Regions from separate parts of the Brevibacillus nitrificans genome, predicted to be linked through region 3. Evidence: riboswitches for the same ligand, from Rfam matches in the RefSeq annotation. Region 3 holds a riboswitch; each other region holds the start of a gene.

Region 1 (4,210 bases), on a different contig from region 3:
GCTGCGTCCGAGGATCAGTGCTTCCCCGATAGCGAGTGCCAAGCGCTCTGCTTCGGCGCGAACTTGAACGTCCTCGATGCTGTTCAAGTCAGCGACACCAGCCAATCCGATCACGCGGCGCAAAATTTTGCAGCCTGCAAAGCCAGCGGTATCCTGGATCAGACGGTTCACATAGCTTTGCCACAGGCCCTCCACATGTGCGCTGCGCTCTTTTGCCTGCTTGTGCCAGAGCTGCACAAACTGGGAGACGAATTCATTCCAGACATCCTCCACCGTTGCAAGCAAGTATTCGCGATACGATTCGCGTTCTCCTTGGTCTTTTTGCAATCCGTGCTGGCCTGCGTAGTTGAGCAGCAGGTTGGCAATGACTGCACCGATGTCAAAGCCAATCGGTCCGTAGTAAGCAAACTCAGGGTCGATCGCTTTCATGCTGGTCGGTGTGATGAAGATGCTGCCTGTATGCAGGTCACCGTGCAGCAGCGCTTCTGCTCGGGTGAGGAAGTCAAATTTCAGCTTTGCGATTTCCAGCTTGAGCGGCTTGTTTTCCCAGATTGCTTCGACTTCCTTTTGAATCAAAGGATTGAAGTCGTTCGTTGGCGCATTTTCATAAGGATCAGTAAACACCAGATCTTCCGTAATTTTGCACAATTCCGGATTCAAGAATGTTCCGACGAGCGCTTTTTTATCGTACGGGTTTGCCCCCAAATCAGATGTGTAGAATAGCGTGTGCGCGAGGAATTTCCCAATCTGCTTGGCGAACAGCGGATAGCGATTGCCCTCGATCAAGCCTTTGCGCATGATGATATGGTCACCCACGTTTTCCATAACGGTCAACGCCAGCTCTTGGTCAAAGTGATACACTTCCGGTACGAGATCCGGTACGTATTTGTGCTGGAGACGAAGTGCCTCGCTCTCGATGCGCGCACGGTCTACCGTCAGTGGCCAGGACTCCCCTACCACGCGAGCGTAAGGAAGAGCTTGCTTCACGATCACGCTTTTTCCTGTCGCTTCCTCTCGAATGTCAAACACCAGATTGAGGTTGCCGTCGCCAATCTCACTGCTGACTAGCGTAGCTCCCTCGGTAAAAAGCCCTGGCAATGCTTTCACGTACTCCACTGCTTCCTGTTCTGTCAATGCACGATATGCCATGATTCCTTTCTCCCCTTTGCCGATTTTTGTCTATTTCCAGTAGGCTGGTCCAAGCGATGTCATATTAGAAAACTTGGCTTCGCCAAGCTTTGCGGTGGAGCCATAGTTGCACTTATACTGGCTAAGAATCTTATAAATTCTTACTGTACAAAAAGACCTCTTTTCCCGAAGAAAAGAGGTCGCGATCGTCACGTATAGAGAAACGTGCCCTTGTCCCCCTTATCTTCCAGACTACTTTTGTTTCTGCAGGAATTAGCACCGTGCACGTCGCCTATGCATCAGTCGTCTCGAACGTCTGAAAAGCGTCGTGTCGGTTGCCGGGTATCATCGGGCCAGTCCCTCCACCTTCTCTGGATAAGGTATCCAACGTATGCAGTTTTGAATTTAGTTTGAATCATACATTCCTCTACCTGATGCTGTCAACACCCTTTTTCCCCGCAATATGCTTTCCCTCATTTGTTTGTCCTGTAATCCTATGTGTAAACTCGGCAAAAAATAATTTGACTACCGCATCTGATCGCCTTATCATAAAGCTATCGCACACGCTGTTCTAGCGTGAACCTCATAACTCTTATCGCGAGCTGGCTGAGGGACTGGCCCTATGATGCCCGGCAACCGGCGCTATTCTATGTTTATTAGAAAGCGAAACGGTGCTAATTCCAACGGATAAGAGTCGAGATTTAGGATATTGTTTTCCTTTGCCTCGACTACGAACCCGAGAGATGAGAGGAGACGAAGACGTTCTGATAGTCGACAACCGCCTCCCTGATCGCTGGGGAGGCTCTTTTTATTTTCTCACATCACCGTTTTTAAGGAGGATTAGTCCTAGCAATGAGTGAGCACCGTATCCTCGTCACCTATTTGACACAAGCCAAAGATTTGAACCAAAAAGCAGAATCGATCGCAGTCGGTATGACTGTAGGTTCCTGGACGGAATTGCCTGCGGCCAAACAAGCCGAGCTAAAGCCATATCTGGGCGAAGCAGTAAGCGCAACTCCGCTGGAAACCTTGGAGAACGGAGAAACGCGCGGCCTGATTACCGTCAGCTATCCGACTCGCAACTTTACCAACGATATTCCCTCCTTGTTGACAGGCATTTTTGGGAAGCTCTCCATGGATGGCAAGATTAAGCTGGTCGATGTCAGCTTTCCTGAGTCGTTTTTGGGAACGTTCCCTGGTCCAAAATACGGCATTGACGGGCTGCGCAATCGCCTGGACGCCCACAACCGTCCACTATTGATGAGCATTTTCAAGTCCTGCCTGGGATTGCCTTTTGATGATCTGAAAACCCAGTTTCGCGCACAAGCATTGGGCGGCGTAGATCTGGTCAAAGATGACGAAATTTTCTTTGCGGATGAACGCGCTCCGTTCCTCGAGAGAATCAAGGCGTTTAAACAGATCGCGATCGAAACGGAAGAAGAAATCGGCAAGCCTGTGCTCTACGCGGCCAACCTGACAGGTCCGGTAAACGAGCTGAATGAAAAAGCTAAGCGCGCCATTGACGCTGGAGCCGACTGCCTCCTGTTCAATGTCCTGGCTTTTGGCTTCGACGCCTTGCACCGCCTGGCAGCTGATCCAGATGTACACGTTCCGATCATGGCGCATCCAGCTTTGGCTGGTGCTTACTATCCATCGCCGGATTACGGGATTGCGACTCCGCTCCTGCTCGGGAAGCTGATGCGGATTGCTGGAGCAGACCTGGTGCTCTTCCCATCTCCATATGGAAACGTTGCGCTGAACAAGACCGAGGCGCTGCAGCTGGCTGAAAACTTGACGGCACCTCTCGAAGGCATCCGCCGTTCGTTCCCAGTCCCATCTGCCGGTATTCATCCGGGACTCGTGCCGCAGCTGTTCGCTGACTTTGGACTCGACCAGATCGTCAATGCAGGTGGCGGAATCCACGGTCACCCAGGCGGTGCGACTGCAGGGGCAAAAGCTTTTGTTGCTGCTACCCTGGCAGTGACCGCTGGTAAAACGCTGCAGGAAGCGGCCGAGGGTTCCTCTGAGCTGGCTGTGGCCCTTACGAAGTGGGGTGGCGGACGATGAGCAAAAAGCTCGTTCTCTTCTGCGATTTTGACGGTACCATCACGGAAAAAGACAACATTGTGGCGATTGTCCGCAGGTTTGCTCCACCCGAGTGGGAAGCTTTGACCGAACAAATCCTTTCGCAAAAAATCAGCGTGCAGGAAGGGGTCGGAAAGCTGTTCCAGCTGCTCCCCTCCTCTCTGCGCGAAGAAATTATTGACTTTATCGTCAGCGAAGCATCGATTCGCCCTGGCTTTGCGGATTTCGTCCGTTTCTGCCGCGAAGAGGGAATCGAATGGCTGGTGACCAGCGGCGGCATCGACTTCTTCGTCGATCCGATCCTCGCTCCGTTTGATCTGAAGGATGTACCGATCTATTGCAACGGAAGTGATTTTTCCGGCGACAAGATCACGATCACCTGGCCGCACTCCTGTGACGATCACTGCTCCAATGGATGTGGCATGTGCAAAACGACGATCATTCGCCGCTACGATCCTGCCGACTACTACCGCGTGGTGATCGGAGATTCGATCACCGATTTGGCTGGTGCCAAGATCGCCGACTTTGTGATTGCCCGTTCGTTCCTCGCCCAGAGGGCGGAGGAGCTGAATCTGCCACACCGCACGTTTGCCACATTCCATGATGTGATTGCCATCCTACAAGATTTGAAACGTCAACAGGAGGTCAGCTAAAACATGACTGCCACATTTGAACAACGCTTGGACGCTTTTCGCCGCTTGGACGACGCCAAGCTGACATTTGCTCGCCGGGACTGGTTCCCGGGTACGAGCGGCAACCTTTCCATCAAGGTTGCCAATGAACCGCTGCAATTTGCCGTAACAGCGAGCGGCAAGGACAAAACCAAGCTCTCCCCGGAAGACTACCTGATCGTGGACAGCGATTCCCGACCAGTTGATGAGACCTCACTCAAGCCTTCCGCTGAGACATTGATCCACGCGGTAGTGTACAAGAAGTTCCCACAGGCAGGTGCCTGCTTCCACGTTCATACGGTGTGGAACAACCTGATTTCTGAGCT
Region 2 (4,210 bases), on a different contig from region 3:
TTTTGTGCTGGTTGTCCACCAGATAAGAAACATCAGGGATGACCAAATCGATCCCGAACATCTCGTTTTCAGGGAATTTCACCCCGCAGTCAATCATAATGATTTCATCTTCATACTCGACGCAGTACATATTTTTTCCGATCTCGCCGAGGCCGCCCATTGCGAAAATCTTAACGTCGCTCAATATCTTTCCTCCTAACTTCATCGTGCATGATTTTGGGAACCCGAACCAAGCATGCCATTCTTATTGTAACACAACGCGAGGCGTTCGTTTCATCCAGTCTGTTACCCGTGCAAGAGAAAACACATTTGCCTACTCATTCGCTCATTGGAAAATTGTACAAAATCCATAGGGTAGAAAGCAAGGAAACCGGGTGTCCAGTCAAGAAATTGGACAAAATACCGCACAGAAAGACCTATTTTCCCATAAAGGGGGCGTTATCTATGCGAGCCAAGGCTATCGCCATTTTCTCTGCCCTGTTGCTTTCACTCTCCCTGACCTGGACGATGCCCGCAGCCGCTGAGCCGCCATATGCCAAGTGGGGACGACTCGCAATGCAGCAAACCATGCAGACCTACCCGCAAGCCAAGATTGTCGATTACCTGCATGTCGGCCGAAAAACGAAAACGCCCACCACGTCAGAGGAGACGTTTAAGCTTTTGCTCCAAGAGGGCAATCGCGTGTGGGCGTTACTGGTTCATATTGAATTTGAAACGAAAACCGAAAAGGTCATCGCCATCCGATTCGAAGAGACACGCTAGGCTAGTCAGCCAGCTCTACCATCTCTTTCATCATTTGGTCCATATCCATCTCGGCTGCCATCCCGTACGCGCGACGCATGTTTCCGTCCTCATCCACGAGGAACATGCGTGCCGTATGGGCAAAGGAACCGTCCGGCTGCTTCATCACAGCCACTCCGAAGTCTTTTGTCACCTTTTCGATCGCCTGGGCATCGCCTCGCAGGAATTTCCAGCCGCTTTGATCTGCCTTGAATTTCTCAGCATACGCCTGCAGGACTTCTGGGGTGTCAAAATCAGGGTCAAACGTGATGCTCACGAACTCGACCTTATCCCCAAACAGCCCCTTTTCCTTCAGCTGATCCTGCAGCTTGGACATGTTGTACGTAGTCGCTGGACAAATATCCGGGCAATTGGTAAACATGAATTCAACCAAGCGTACTTTCCCTTTCCCCTCCGAGAAAGTGTAGGTCGAACCGTTGATGTTATCCAAGGAAAAGTCGTTTAATGCCTTCATGACAGGAATCTGCTCTTTGGTCATGTAGTTATAGCCAAACACACCGACAATTGCCAAAATCAAAACGCCTGCAAGCACGGTAAACCAATGACGCTGCAGAGCCCCTCCCTGCTGCTGTTGCGCTTCTCCACTCACGATTTCTTTCCTCCCCTAAAGACCTTACAGTTCTTTCTCTCCTGGCCATGCGAGCATGCCGCCCACCATGTTTGCTACATCAAAGCCTTGCGCTGCCAAATATTCCGTGGCCATGTTGCTGCGAGCACCGCTGCGGCAAACCATCACAAGAGGAATGTCTTTGTCCAGCTCATCGATGCGATGCGGCAAAAATCCGAGCGGGATCAGCTTCGCTTGCTTAATGTGACCAGCGTTCCACTCATCAACCTCACGTACGTCAATCACTTGGACTTGCTCATTAGCCTCCAGTTTTGCCAGCAATTCTTCCGGTGTTATTTCCTTTACGCCGTTACTCATCGTACAAATACCCCCTGCTATGTAAGTGAAATTATTCGCATGTATATCTATCCAATCATATCATACGGACTCCTGCATTTCTAACGCCCCTGCTATGTCCAAATAGCGACAGTTATGAAAACGAATCCTGCCCAAATCAGCATAAGCTTATTACGATTCGTAATCAAGTTGTATTTCATTAGTGTATTTTCTATAATCAATAGTAAGAATAGCAAAGGAGGGGAAAAGAATGGGAACCTGTAGATGCGGTCAAACCAAAAATGCAGAAGGAAACTGCGACGGAACACACGCAACCATTAAAAAGGACTAATTCCTTTCGTACAGAAGAGGGCACAGCATGTGCTCTTTTTTGTTTGCCTCCGATCCCGATTCCCTTCCCTTTACAGCTTTCCTTTTTTGATCCAGTACACGATGCGAAATGTTCCGAAAACCGAAACCATGAACATCACCACTAACATAAACAGCCAGATGACCAGCTGATTGTTCTCCTCCAGGTGCTCCGCATTTTTACCCACAAATACCCCTATATAAATAAGAAGAAAATAGCATAGCACGTTTGGAACGATCCACGCTGCTCGCAATGCGATGCTCTTTTTTCCTGCAGTCTGTTGGTGATTGTCTGATATTCCCATTTAATCCTCCCTGATAACTGAATTATTGAATATTGACAGTAAAGTGGACTTTTTCATACAATTAAGACAACAACAGATTTCCATTTTTCATCAAGAGTGGTGGAGGGACAGGCCCGACGAAGCCCGGCAACCTGCATGTAACGATGCGAGGTGCCAATTCCTGCAGAATCCATAGATTCTGAGAGATGAACGAGAGTCCGTGTATGACCGGAGCTTCTTCTACTCAGAGGATAGCTCCGTTTTTTTATACCTTATCATACCCACAGAAAAAAAAGGAGAGATGATCATGTCTGAACAGCAACAATGGAAGCCAGAAACCATCGCCATCCACGGAGGCCAGGAGCCTGATCCGGTAACAGGTTCCCGCGCCGTACCGATCTACCAAACCAGCTCCTATGTCTTCCGCGATACGGATCATGCGGCTAACTTGTTCGCACTCAAAGAATTGGGCAACATCTACACTCGCATCATGAACCCCACTCAAGATGTATTTGAAAAGCGCGTAGCTCTGCTCGAGGGCGGAGTAGGTGCGCTGGCGACAGCATCCGGTCAAGCTGCCATTACGTTCTCCATCCTCAACATTGCACAGGCTGGCGACGAAATCATCGCGTCCAGCAGCTTGTACGGCGGCACCTACAACCTCTTTGCACACACCCTGCCACGCTTGGGTATCAAAGTACATTTCGTGGATCATTCCAACCCAGAAAACTTCCGTGCTTACGTCAACGACAATACCAAGGCCTTTTTCTGCGAAACGATCGGCAACCCGCGCATCGATGTAGCCGACCTGCAATCCATCGCGGACATCGCGCATGAAAATGGCGTGCCGTTGATCGTCGACAACACGTTCGCTACTCCGCTCCTCTGCCGTCCTTTCGAGCATGGCGCGGACATCGTGATCCACTCTACGACCAAGTTCATTGGCGGTCACGGCACAGCGATCGGCGGAATCATCGTAGACTCTGGCAAATTCAACTGGAACAACGGCAAATTCCCTGGCCTGACGACACCAGATCCAAGCTACCACGGCGTAGTGTTCACGGAAGCAGTCGGGCCACTCGCCTATATCATCAAAGCGCGCGTTCAGCTGCAGCGCGACATCGGAGCAGCCGTTGCTCCTTTCAACTCCTTCCTGTTCCTGCAAGGTCTGGAAACACTGCACCTGCGCATGGAGCGTCACAGCCAAAACGCGCAGGCCGTTGCAGAATACCTCGCTTCTCACCCAGCCGTTGAATGGGTCAGCTACCCAGGGCTGGAAAGCGATCCGAATTACGAGCTCGCGCAAAAATACTTGCCAAAAGGTGCCGGTGCCATCCTCACCTTCGGCATCCGCGGCGGCGTAAATGAAGGCAAAAAGCTGATCGAATCCGTGCAGCTGTTCTCCCACCTGGCAAACGTAGGCGATTCCAAGTCGCTCGTCATTCATCCAGCGAGCACTACTCATCAGCAAATGAATGAAGCCGAGCAAGCAGCAGCAGGTGTCACACCGGGCATGATCCGCCTGTCGATCGGTACAGAGTCGATTGCGGATATTATCGGAGATTTGGAGCAGGCGTTGAAAGCGGCTGTCAATCAAGTCACTGCATAGGATTGGGTCAAAGAGCTCGCACAATCACGTGCGAGCTCGCCGACTAAGACAAAAAACAGAAAAAGCGGCCGGATAGCCGCTTTTTCGTTTCTACCTATTATTGTTGAACGCCGTCTCTAGCTTTTCCTTCGATATTCAGCGTCAGATCCAAAACGTCTTTTTGGAAGCGGTTTTGATCGTTACCGTCATCTACGAATTGAATCGCCAGGGTGATTTCATCCGTATCGCCTGGTTTAAATCCGCCCAGCTTCGATTCGTACAGAG
Region 3 (4,210 bases):
CGAACAAGGAAGGCTTTATGATCTTTGTTTTGTGGAATCATTTGTGGATGGCCGGACTGATCGCCTTCCAGGAAAACGTAAATTTCTGGATGGTCAGTTCGTTAGGCTTGCTGGTGACCTTGATCGTATCGCCCTATTATTTCATTCGTAGGAACAGCACGGTTATCCGTTATCTCGTCGCGATTGGACTCATGTTTTATGCTATTTCATTTGATCACTTTAGCTCAGAGCAGGAAGTTGCTTTTCTCGCCTTTATCGTAATGGGCTTTTTGGCTGCCTATCTGGACTGGAAGCTGGTGGTGTTTGCTGGGGTTACGCAGATCATCGCCACGCTCGTCGGCTTCTACACAGGCACCTATCAGATTTTTACCGGCGATTATACCGAAATCAACCTCGCTGTGCGGATTGTCGCTATTTTGATGATGATGGCAGCGGTGACGTACCTGTGTCTGGCTGGACAAGCATCGCTGCAGAGAGCGAACGCCGCTAGAAAGGAAGCAGAGGAGAAGGAACAGCGTTTGAAAGAAATGCTCGAACACATCGAAGTGATGACCGAGCAGCTGGATCGCACGACGGAGCACGTACATGTGCACGCAGAAGGAACCAAACGCAACACGGATGACATGATGCTCGCCTTTAAAGAGGTGGCAACGGGCATGGAGTCGCAGGCTCATTCGACGGTGAAGATCGAGGAGGAAGTCCAGTCGATCGATCAGGAAATCGTGGATGTCACGACGCAGACGAATGCTATGAAGGCAGAGTCTGACCAGAACAATCTGCGGCTGACGGAAAGTGTGAGCATGATGAATGAGCTATCCAAGCAGATGGATCAGATCGTGGAGGCTGTAAATGTGGCCGCTTCAACTATTCATCAGCTCAATCGTCAGGCCAACAAAGTCGAGGAAATCGTAGGGGCCATTAACCAGATCGCGACGCAAACCAACCTGTTGGCGCTGAATGCGGCGATCGAATCTGCCCGTGCAGGAGAGCATGGCAGAGGCTTTGCTGTAGTCGCAGATGAAGTGCGGAAGCTGGCCGAACAAAGTGCGACGGCCACACAGGAAATCACGGAGATTTTGAAGTCGCTCCATCAGGAAAGCGAGAATGCGGTCCTCCAAATTGGAAACGGGGAAACCTCTGTCTCCAAAGGAAAAGAGCTAGCCGTAAAAACGGTTGAATCAATTGAAGCCGTGCGGGCAGGAATGGTTCACTTCCTCGCAGCTGCAGAGCATGTGCGTTCCAGCATGGACCGGGTCAAGCTGCGCTCGAGTGAAGTCGCGATGGAAATGTCGACGATCACTGCCGTCACTGAAGAGTCTGTAGCCAATCTGGAGGAGCTGTTTGCCACCGCAGAGAATCAGCATCAAAGGGTACGGGAAATCACCGAAGAACTGGGTGAGCTCAATACTTTATCGCATCGGCTCCAGCAGACATTTCACAAGCAGTAAAAAGATTTGAAATAATCATTGCATTTTTAAAAAATTCTGCTAGAATATATCTGACTATAATCCTATAGATTTACTGCCTTATCTAGAGCGGCGGAGGGACTGGCCCGATGAAGCCCGGCAACCACTGTACCTTGTACAGACTGGTGCCAATTCCTACAAGACAGGGAAATGTCTTGAAAGATGAGGAAGAGGACCGTTCAGGACGCAAACTCTTCCTCAAAGGAAGAGTTTTTTTGTATTTCAAACGTTTTTTGTCTTATTTACGAACGTTAACTGTGGTTTTTGTTGAAATGTACGTAATTACTGTTGATTTTTTGGCGTAAAAACCGTACATTACATAAGTAAATAGATAAGAACGAATATAATGCTCCAGTTAGAGAGGGGAACACCATGAAGAAATTATTGTTGGCATTGACCACATTCGCCGTTTTGGCAGCAGGATGCTCGGCAGGAGGCAGCAGTGCTCCAGCAGATAAAGCAGAGGGACAAGCAGCAGGACAAGAGGGAGCGGCGAAAAAACGCATTGCCCTGATCCTGCCAGAAAAAATCGGGGTGAACCCGTTCTTCCAGCAAATGGATGAAGGCGCTAAGAAAGCCGGTCAAGAGTTTGGCGCAGAAGTAAAAAGCATCGAATCCACTGACCATGGCGCGATTGAAGAAAACCTGCGTGTAGCAGTGGCGGAAAACTACGATTTGATTATCACGTCTTCGTTTGAATCTGAAGATGCCTTGAAAAAAGTAGCCGCCGAAAATCCGGATAAAAACTTCGCGATCATCGACACCGTTGTTGATTTGCCAAATGTACGCAGCGTTACCTTCCGCGAGCAGGAAGCGGCTTACCTGATGGGAGCAGCGGCTGGACTGGCAACGAAAACAAACAAAGTGGGCATGGTTGTCGCCATGGATATTCCTCTCCTGAAAAAATGGACAGGCGGTTTCCAGGAAGGGATGAAAGCGACCAACCCGAATGCAGAATTCCTCGTAAACTACGTGGGCAGCTTCTCTGACCCGGCAAAAGCGAAGGAGCTTGCTTTGCTCCAGGCTTCCAAAGGCGCTGACTTCATTAACGGCGCTGCAGCTGTAGGGGATCTGGGTGTTTTTGAAGCAGCGAAAGAAAAAGGCTTCTTCACTTCCGGACAGGACGTTGACCGTACCACGATCGACCCTGAGCACATCGTTTTGTCCCAGCTGAAAGGTACAGATGCAGCAGCATACGAGACCGTGAAATCTTTCGTAGAGGGCAGCTTCAAGCCAGGCGTAGTGACCTACGGATTGAAAGAAAAAGGCGTGGGCGTAACCTATGTGACCCACGAAAGCAAAACGCCGCTGAACGCTTTCATCGGCCAAGAAGTAATCGACAAAGTGAAGGCTATCAATGACGAGATCGTAGCAGGTACGCGCAAAGTTCCTGACTCGTTCGAATAGCTGGCAGCATTCGTGCATTTAGGTGACCGACTACAGCTGTGTAGTCGGTCGCTTGTGTATTTCGGCTGCATCAAGAGGAGGAGGAGCAGGAATGACACATCGTTTGGAAATGAAGCAGATGACCAAGAAGTACGGAGAATTTACGGCCAACGATCAAGTGTCGCTCACCTTGGAGGCGGGCGAGGTGCATGCGATCGTCGGGGAAAATGGCGCCGGGAAAACCACGCTCATGCGGATGCTGTACGGGATGGAGCAGCCAACGGCAGGGGAGATCCTTCTCAACGGGAAACCGGTATCCTTTCGCGGTCCCAACGACGCGATACGAAACGGGATTGGCATGGTACACCAGCACTTCATGCTCTTTGGAGAGTTTAGTGTGGCGGAAAATATCGTGATTGGCTACGAGCCCAAGCAGGCAGGTTTTTTTCGGCGCAAGGAAGCTGTGGAGAAAGTACGTGCTTTAAGCGAGCAATACCGCATTCCGATCAACCCACAGGCACGGGTCTCTACCTGCTCGGTCGGTGAACAGCAAAGGGTCGAGATTCTCAAGGTGCTGTATCAGGGGGCGGATATCATCGTGCTCGACGAACCAACGGCTGTATTGACACCGTTGGAGGTAAAAGACTTGCTGCAGACGATTCGGAATTTGGCGGCAAGCGGAAAAAGCGTCATTCTGATTACCCATAAGCTGCAGGAGGTTATGGAGGTATCGGATCGCATTACCGTTCTTCGCGGAGGCCGTGTGACTGGGACCGTTTCCCGGCACGAGACGAATGTCGACGATCTGGCGAGGCTGATGGTAGGCAGAGAGCTGGAAGAGCTGAGCCAGCGCATCCCTTTGGAGGGAAAACGACTGCTGCATGTAGATCAAGTGACTGTGCGAGAGAAGCAAACCTTGCTGGATAACGTGAGCTTCGCCGTTCACCACGGTGAAATCGTAGGAATCGCAGGTGTATCCGGCAACGGACAGTCTGAGCTGCTGCAAGTGATCAGTGGATTGCGGCCTGTGCAGGCAGGGAAGATCCATTTGGCGGGTGCAGATGTGACCAATAAGTCCGTAGAGTCGATCCGTCAGGCAGGGCTGGCGCACATTCCAGAAGACCGCTATATGTGGGGAACCGCGAAGCAGGAAAGTGTCGAGGAAAACGCGTTGATGGGCTATCAGCGCAAGCCTGATTACTACCGGCGCGGCGTCATCCTGCGCGATGCGTTCCGCCAGGTGGTTCGCGGATGGGTAGACCGCTTTGCGATTAAAACCGGCTCCAGGCAGCTGCAAGAGCTGGCGGGCAATCTTTCTGGCGGGAATTTGCAAAAGCTGATCGTCACAAGAGAGCTGG
Region 4 (4,210 bases), on a different contig from region 3:
CAATGTCGTAGGCTGGGCCAAGAATAGTGGCATCAAGCTGATGGTGACGAAGCTGGATGGCAAAAAGCAAGAAGTGAAGCCAAATGACAAAGGGGAATACACACTCAAGCTTCCTCTGAAAAACCTGAGCTTTCAGGAGGATGCTGTTCGTCTGGAGCTGTACGTCAACGATAAGCTGGTGAAACAGGCTGCGTTCGCAACAAACAACATCAAGGGCTTAGCTGACATTTTGAAGCGGGAAGCAGAAAAACGCGACGATGAGGACGAAGCAAAGGATAAAAAGGAAAAAGGGAAGCTTGACCACTATCCGAATGGGAATGCGTATGGCTTTTGGAAAAAGCAGGGCGAGTGGTCGAAGCAAAATGCCGAGGAGAATGATCGCGAACGTGATGATGATGCCCGGAAAGACCGTGACGACGATTAATCATGGGTCTTACGGCTGCTTGTAGGATTGTACGTAATCTACCAAGTCTTTTATGTAATCGCCAATAATCGGTATGGATAAGAACTGAGACAGGAGCGAGCCAAGCAGCGCAAGCACGATGGCCGTTCCTATCGTCAGACCCAGACCCCGGGCAAGACCTGCGAGGAAATTGATCCAGAGCAGCTTGCGCGGGGCTGTATAGTTTTGGACGATATCTGCGAGACGTATATCTTCGAGAAACATGGCGATTTTATCCATACGCTCGTTTAGTTTGCGCACCTCTTTGATTTCCTGCAGCAACTGGTCAATTTGGGTAAGCAAGCGGTCAGTGGGAGTCATCAGGTAACCTCCATTTCTCAGTCGTTTGGATTTCTTCCAGTTTAGGGAAAAAAAGAGGGAGAAGCAAGACAAAGAGGAAACGTTTGCCTAATCCTTTTCCAGGAGGGTACAATAAGCGTACGTTACGTTTACAAGGAGGCAAGCAAAATGGCTGAAACCGTTTCCCGATCCCTGTCAGAAGAATTGTATGGGCTCTTGCAAAAGGAGCGTTTTGTCACGCTGGCTACCATCGATCACGAGTCGGGTTCTCCTGCCCTCAGTTCCTTGTCCTGGACTTATGCGGCGTCTAGCGATTTGATCCGCTTTGCTGTGGATAACCGATCGCGCATCTTAACCAATATTACAAAAGAGCCGCAGGTTGTTTTGCATCTGATCGGTGCTGGCTCCTCTTATGCGATCAACGGTCAGGCGGTCGTGAAATCGGAAAGGCTCGAAGGTGTTCCGCTCAAGCTGGCTATGGTGGAAATAGCCATTGAAGCAGTGCGGGACATCATGTTCTATGGTTCTCGTATTTCTGTAGAGCCGCAATACGAAAAGACATACGATAAAAATGCAGCGGCCAAGCTGGACAATCAAGTGATGGAAGCCTTGAAAAACGCAAACTAGCGAAGGGGCTAGGTGGAAAATCCTGTTGACAAGGAAGATGCCCATCCGTTAGTATTAGGATCAATCAAATTGAATAGCAATCTTCTTATCCAGAGAGGCGGAGGGACTGGCCCGATGATGCCCGGCAACCAATCACCTGTAATATACAGGGAGATAATGGTGCTAATTCCTGCAGAGTTATCAAACTCTGAAAGATGAGAAGGTCTTGCTTACGGCGACGTAATCAAAGCCTTCTTTCAGAGGAAAGGGGCTTTTTTTCATGCCCCTCTTACACTATTGGAGGGAGAGAAAACAGATGCATTTGGAAACAAAACTTGTTCAAGCGGGCGTAGGGAAAGACGAAAAGACGGGGGCGGTTAATTTCCCCGTCTACTATTCAACGGCCTATCGCCATCCGACGTTGGGGGAAAGCACAGGGTTTGACTATACGCGAACAGCGAATCCCACACGTGTGGTTCTGGAAGAGGCGATTGCGGCTGCGGAATCAGGCGATGGCGGCTTCGCGTGTGCTTCCGGAATGGCGGCCATCCACACCGTCATGGGCTTGTTTTCCCAAGGCGATCATTTGATTGTCTCACTAGACTTGTACGGGGGGACATATCGACTGTTTGAACAGGTTTTGTCCCGTTACGGATTGACGTTCTCGTATGTAGATTTGCGTGACTTGGCAGAGCTGGAATCAGCTGTGAAGCCTGAAACCAAAGCCATTTTTGTGGAGACACCGACAAACCCGCTGATTCAGATTACGGATATTGGAGAAGTGGCGCTGCTTGCAAAACGGCACGGTCTCTTGACCATCGTAGACAACACGTTCATGACTCCCTATTGTCAACGCCCACTTGAACTGGGAGCAGATATCGTTCTGCATAGCGCGACCAAGTATCTCGGTGGACACAATGATGTGCTGGCAGGTCTGATCGTAACAAAAGGGCAAGAGTTATCGGAAAAAATCCGTTTTTTGCACAATTCCATCGGAGCGGTTTTAGGTCCACAGGACAGCTGGCTTCTGCTTCGGGGGATGAAGACTCTGGCACTGCGCATGGAACGCCATCAATCCAATGCCTTTGCCGTGGCGAACAAGCTGAAAGAGCATCCAGCCGTAACGGAAGTCTTTTATCCTGGGCTGGTGGATCATCCGGGACACGAGGTGCAGGTGAAGCAGTCGAGTGGATTTAGTGGCATGGTTTCCTTCCGGGTACGCTCAGCGGATCAGGTGAAGCCGTTTTTGAAGCATTTGCAAATCGTATCCTTTGCAGAAAGTCTGGGTGGGGTTGAATCGTTGTGTACATATCCGGCGACGCAGACACATGCGGACATCCCACTGGAGATTCGCGAGTATGTAGGGGTATGCGACCGTCTTCTCCGCCTGTCTGTAGGCATTGAGCATCCGGATGACCTGATTGCAGACTTGTGCCAGGCGCTGGATGCGAGCTTGACGGTTGGGGGGAGTGTACGATGAATTTTGCAACCAGAGTGCTGCATGGCACATCGTGCTTTGATCCGGCTACAGGCGCGTCGTCGGTACCGATTTACCAGGCTTCTACGTTTCATCAGGCTGATTTGGATCAGCCAGGCAAATTCGATTATGCACGGTCCGGCAATCCGACTCGCGAAGCCTTGGAACAGGCGATTGCAGGTCTAGAGGGCGGAGAGAGAGGCTTCGCTTTTGCTTCCGGTATGGCTGCAATTTCCAGCGTGTTCATGCTTTTTTCCGCTGGAGATCATGTCGTCGTAGCAGAGGATGTCTACGGCGGCACATTCCGCTTCTTGACGAGAGTGCTGTCCCGCATGGGGATCACTGTCACGTTCGTCGATTCTACGCAGACAGAAGCCGTCAGGGCTGCGATCCAGCCGACGACGAAGGGCATCTATTTGGAGACACCGTCCAATCCAACGCTGAAGGTGACAGATCTATCGGCTGTGTGTCAAATTGGGAAAGAAAACGGGTTGTTGGTCATCGTGGATAACACATTTTTGACCCCGTATTATCAGCGCCCGCTGGAGCTGGGGGCAGATATTGTCATTCACAGCGCGACAAAATTTATCGGGGGTCACAGTGATGTCGTAGCTGGTTTGGCTGTTACACGCGATGCAGCGCTGGGAGAGCAGCTCTACTTTATACAAAACGGCATGGGGGCGATTCTCGGCGTACAGGACTGCTGGCTGGTCATGCGCGGTCTGAAAACATTAAAAGCGCGTCTGGATGTCAGCACCCGTACGGCAGAAAAAATCGCGCATTGGCTCCAGGCACACCCTGCCGTCACGCGCGTCTATTACACGGGCTTGGCTGAGCATCCTGGCCATGAGATCCAGGAAGCGCAAGCCAGTGGTCATGGTGCGGTGCTTTCCTTTGACGTAGGGAGCCGCGAACGGGCAAAAGCGCTTTTTGATCGGGTGAAGCTGCCGATCGTCGCTGTGAGCCTGGGTGCCGTTGAAACGATTCTCTCCTACCCGGCAGCGATGTCCCATGCTTCGATGCCAGCAGAGGAAAGAGCACAGCGCGGGATTACCGACGGGCTGATCCGTCTATCGGCTGGACTCGAAGATGTGGATGATTTGATTTTGGATCTGCAGCAAGCATTGGACTCCCTGCCTTCTTTGAAGGCGGCGGCGCCATCAGAAAAAGCATTCTCCCGGGCGTAAAAGCCTGGGCGAATGCCTTTTTTTTGCTGCATGCGTTTAAGGTGCACCTGTTCGATTGACGTTGATGTTCTTGTTCCCGGTTGGATGCGAGTTGTTGCTTTTGTTGATGCGCTGCTCATTTTCTTGTGAAGGTGTTTCCTCACGATGGCGTACATCTCGAGGCAGTTGAGGAATGATGCGTCCTACGATATCCGCCAG

What was found. Region 3 has a riboswitch for S-adenosylmethionine ahead of EDM59_RS27510 (BMP family lipoprotein). Riboswitches for the same ligand answer to the same signal wherever they lie in the genome.
Region 1: it holds a riboswitch for S-adenosylmethionine, as region 3 does, so the genes downstream of both, EDM59_RS10860 (2,3-diketo-5-methylthiopentyl-1-phosphate enolase) here and EDM59_RS27510 (BMP family lipoprotein) in region 3, are expected to answer to the same signal.
Region 2: it holds a riboswitch for S-adenosylmethionine, as region 3 does, so the genes downstream of both, EDM59_RS22570 (homocysteine synthase) here and EDM59_RS27510 (BMP family lipoprotein) in region 3, are expected to answer to the same signal.
Region 4: it holds a riboswitch for S-adenosylmethionine, as region 3 does, so the genes downstream of both, EDM59_RS00560 (aminotransferase class I/II-fold pyridoxal phosphate-dependent enzyme) here and EDM59_RS27510 (BMP family lipoprotein) in region 3, are expected to answer to the same signal.

Annotation. Positions count from the first base shown of each region.
Region 1 is NZ_RHHU01000005.1:169,708-173,917, forward strand. It holds gene mtnK (S-methyl-5-thioribose kinase) at 1-1,149, opposite strand, end outside; SAM riboswitch class I at 1,366-1,510, opposite strand; SAM riboswitch class I at 1,718-1,822, shown strand; gene EDM59_RS10860 (2,3-diketo-5-methylthiopentyl-1-phosphate enolase) at 1,981-3,195, shown strand; gene EDM59_RS10865 (2-hydroxy-3-keto-5-methylthiopentenyl-1-phosphate phosphatase) at 3,192-3,866, shown strand; gene EDM59_RS10870 (methylthioribulose 1-phosphate dehydratase) at 3,870-4,210, shown strand, end outside.
Region 2 is NZ_RHHU01000015.1:100,011-104,220, reverse strand. It holds gene rnjA (ribonuclease J1) at 1-205, opposite strand, end outside; gene EDM59_RS22590 (YqzG/YhdC family protein) at 445-762, shown strand; gene EDM59_RS22585 (SCO family protein) at 764-1,390, opposite strand; gene EDM59_RS22580 (rhodanese-like domain-containing protein) at 1,415-1,726, opposite strand; gene EDM59_RS22575 (hypothetical protein) at 2,107-2,358, opposite strand; SAM riboswitch class I at 2,443-2,550, shown strand; gene EDM59_RS22570 (homocysteine synthase) at 2,645-3,946, shown strand; gene EDM59_RS22565 (TasA family protein) at 4,044-4,210, opposite strand, start outside.
Region 3 is NZ_RHHU01000020.1:138,467-142,676, reverse strand. It holds gene EDM59_RS27515 (methyl-accepting chemotaxis protein) at 1-1,448, shown strand, start outside; SAM riboswitch class I at 1,524-1,635, shown strand; gene EDM59_RS27510 (BMP family lipoprotein) at 1,839-2,873, shown strand; gene EDM59_RS27505 (ABC transporter ATP-binding protein) at 2,965-4,210, shown strand, end outside.
Region 4 is NZ_RHHU01000001.1:115,862-120,071, reverse strand. It holds gene EDM59_RS00575 (hypothetical protein) at 1-424, shown strand, start outside; gene EDM59_RS00570 (DUF5665 domain-containing protein) at 434-763, opposite strand; gene EDM59_RS00565 (pyridoxamine 5'-phosphate oxidase family protein) at 911-1,369, shown strand; SAM riboswitch class I at 1,452-1,570, shown strand; gene EDM59_RS00560 (aminotransferase class I/II-fold pyridoxal phosphate-dependent enzyme) at 1,665-2,828, shown strand; gene EDM59_RS00555 (trans-sulfuration enzyme family protein) at 2,825-4,012, shown strand; gene EDM59_RS00550 (YhcN/YlaJ family sporulation lipoprotein) at 4,049-4,210, opposite strand, start outside.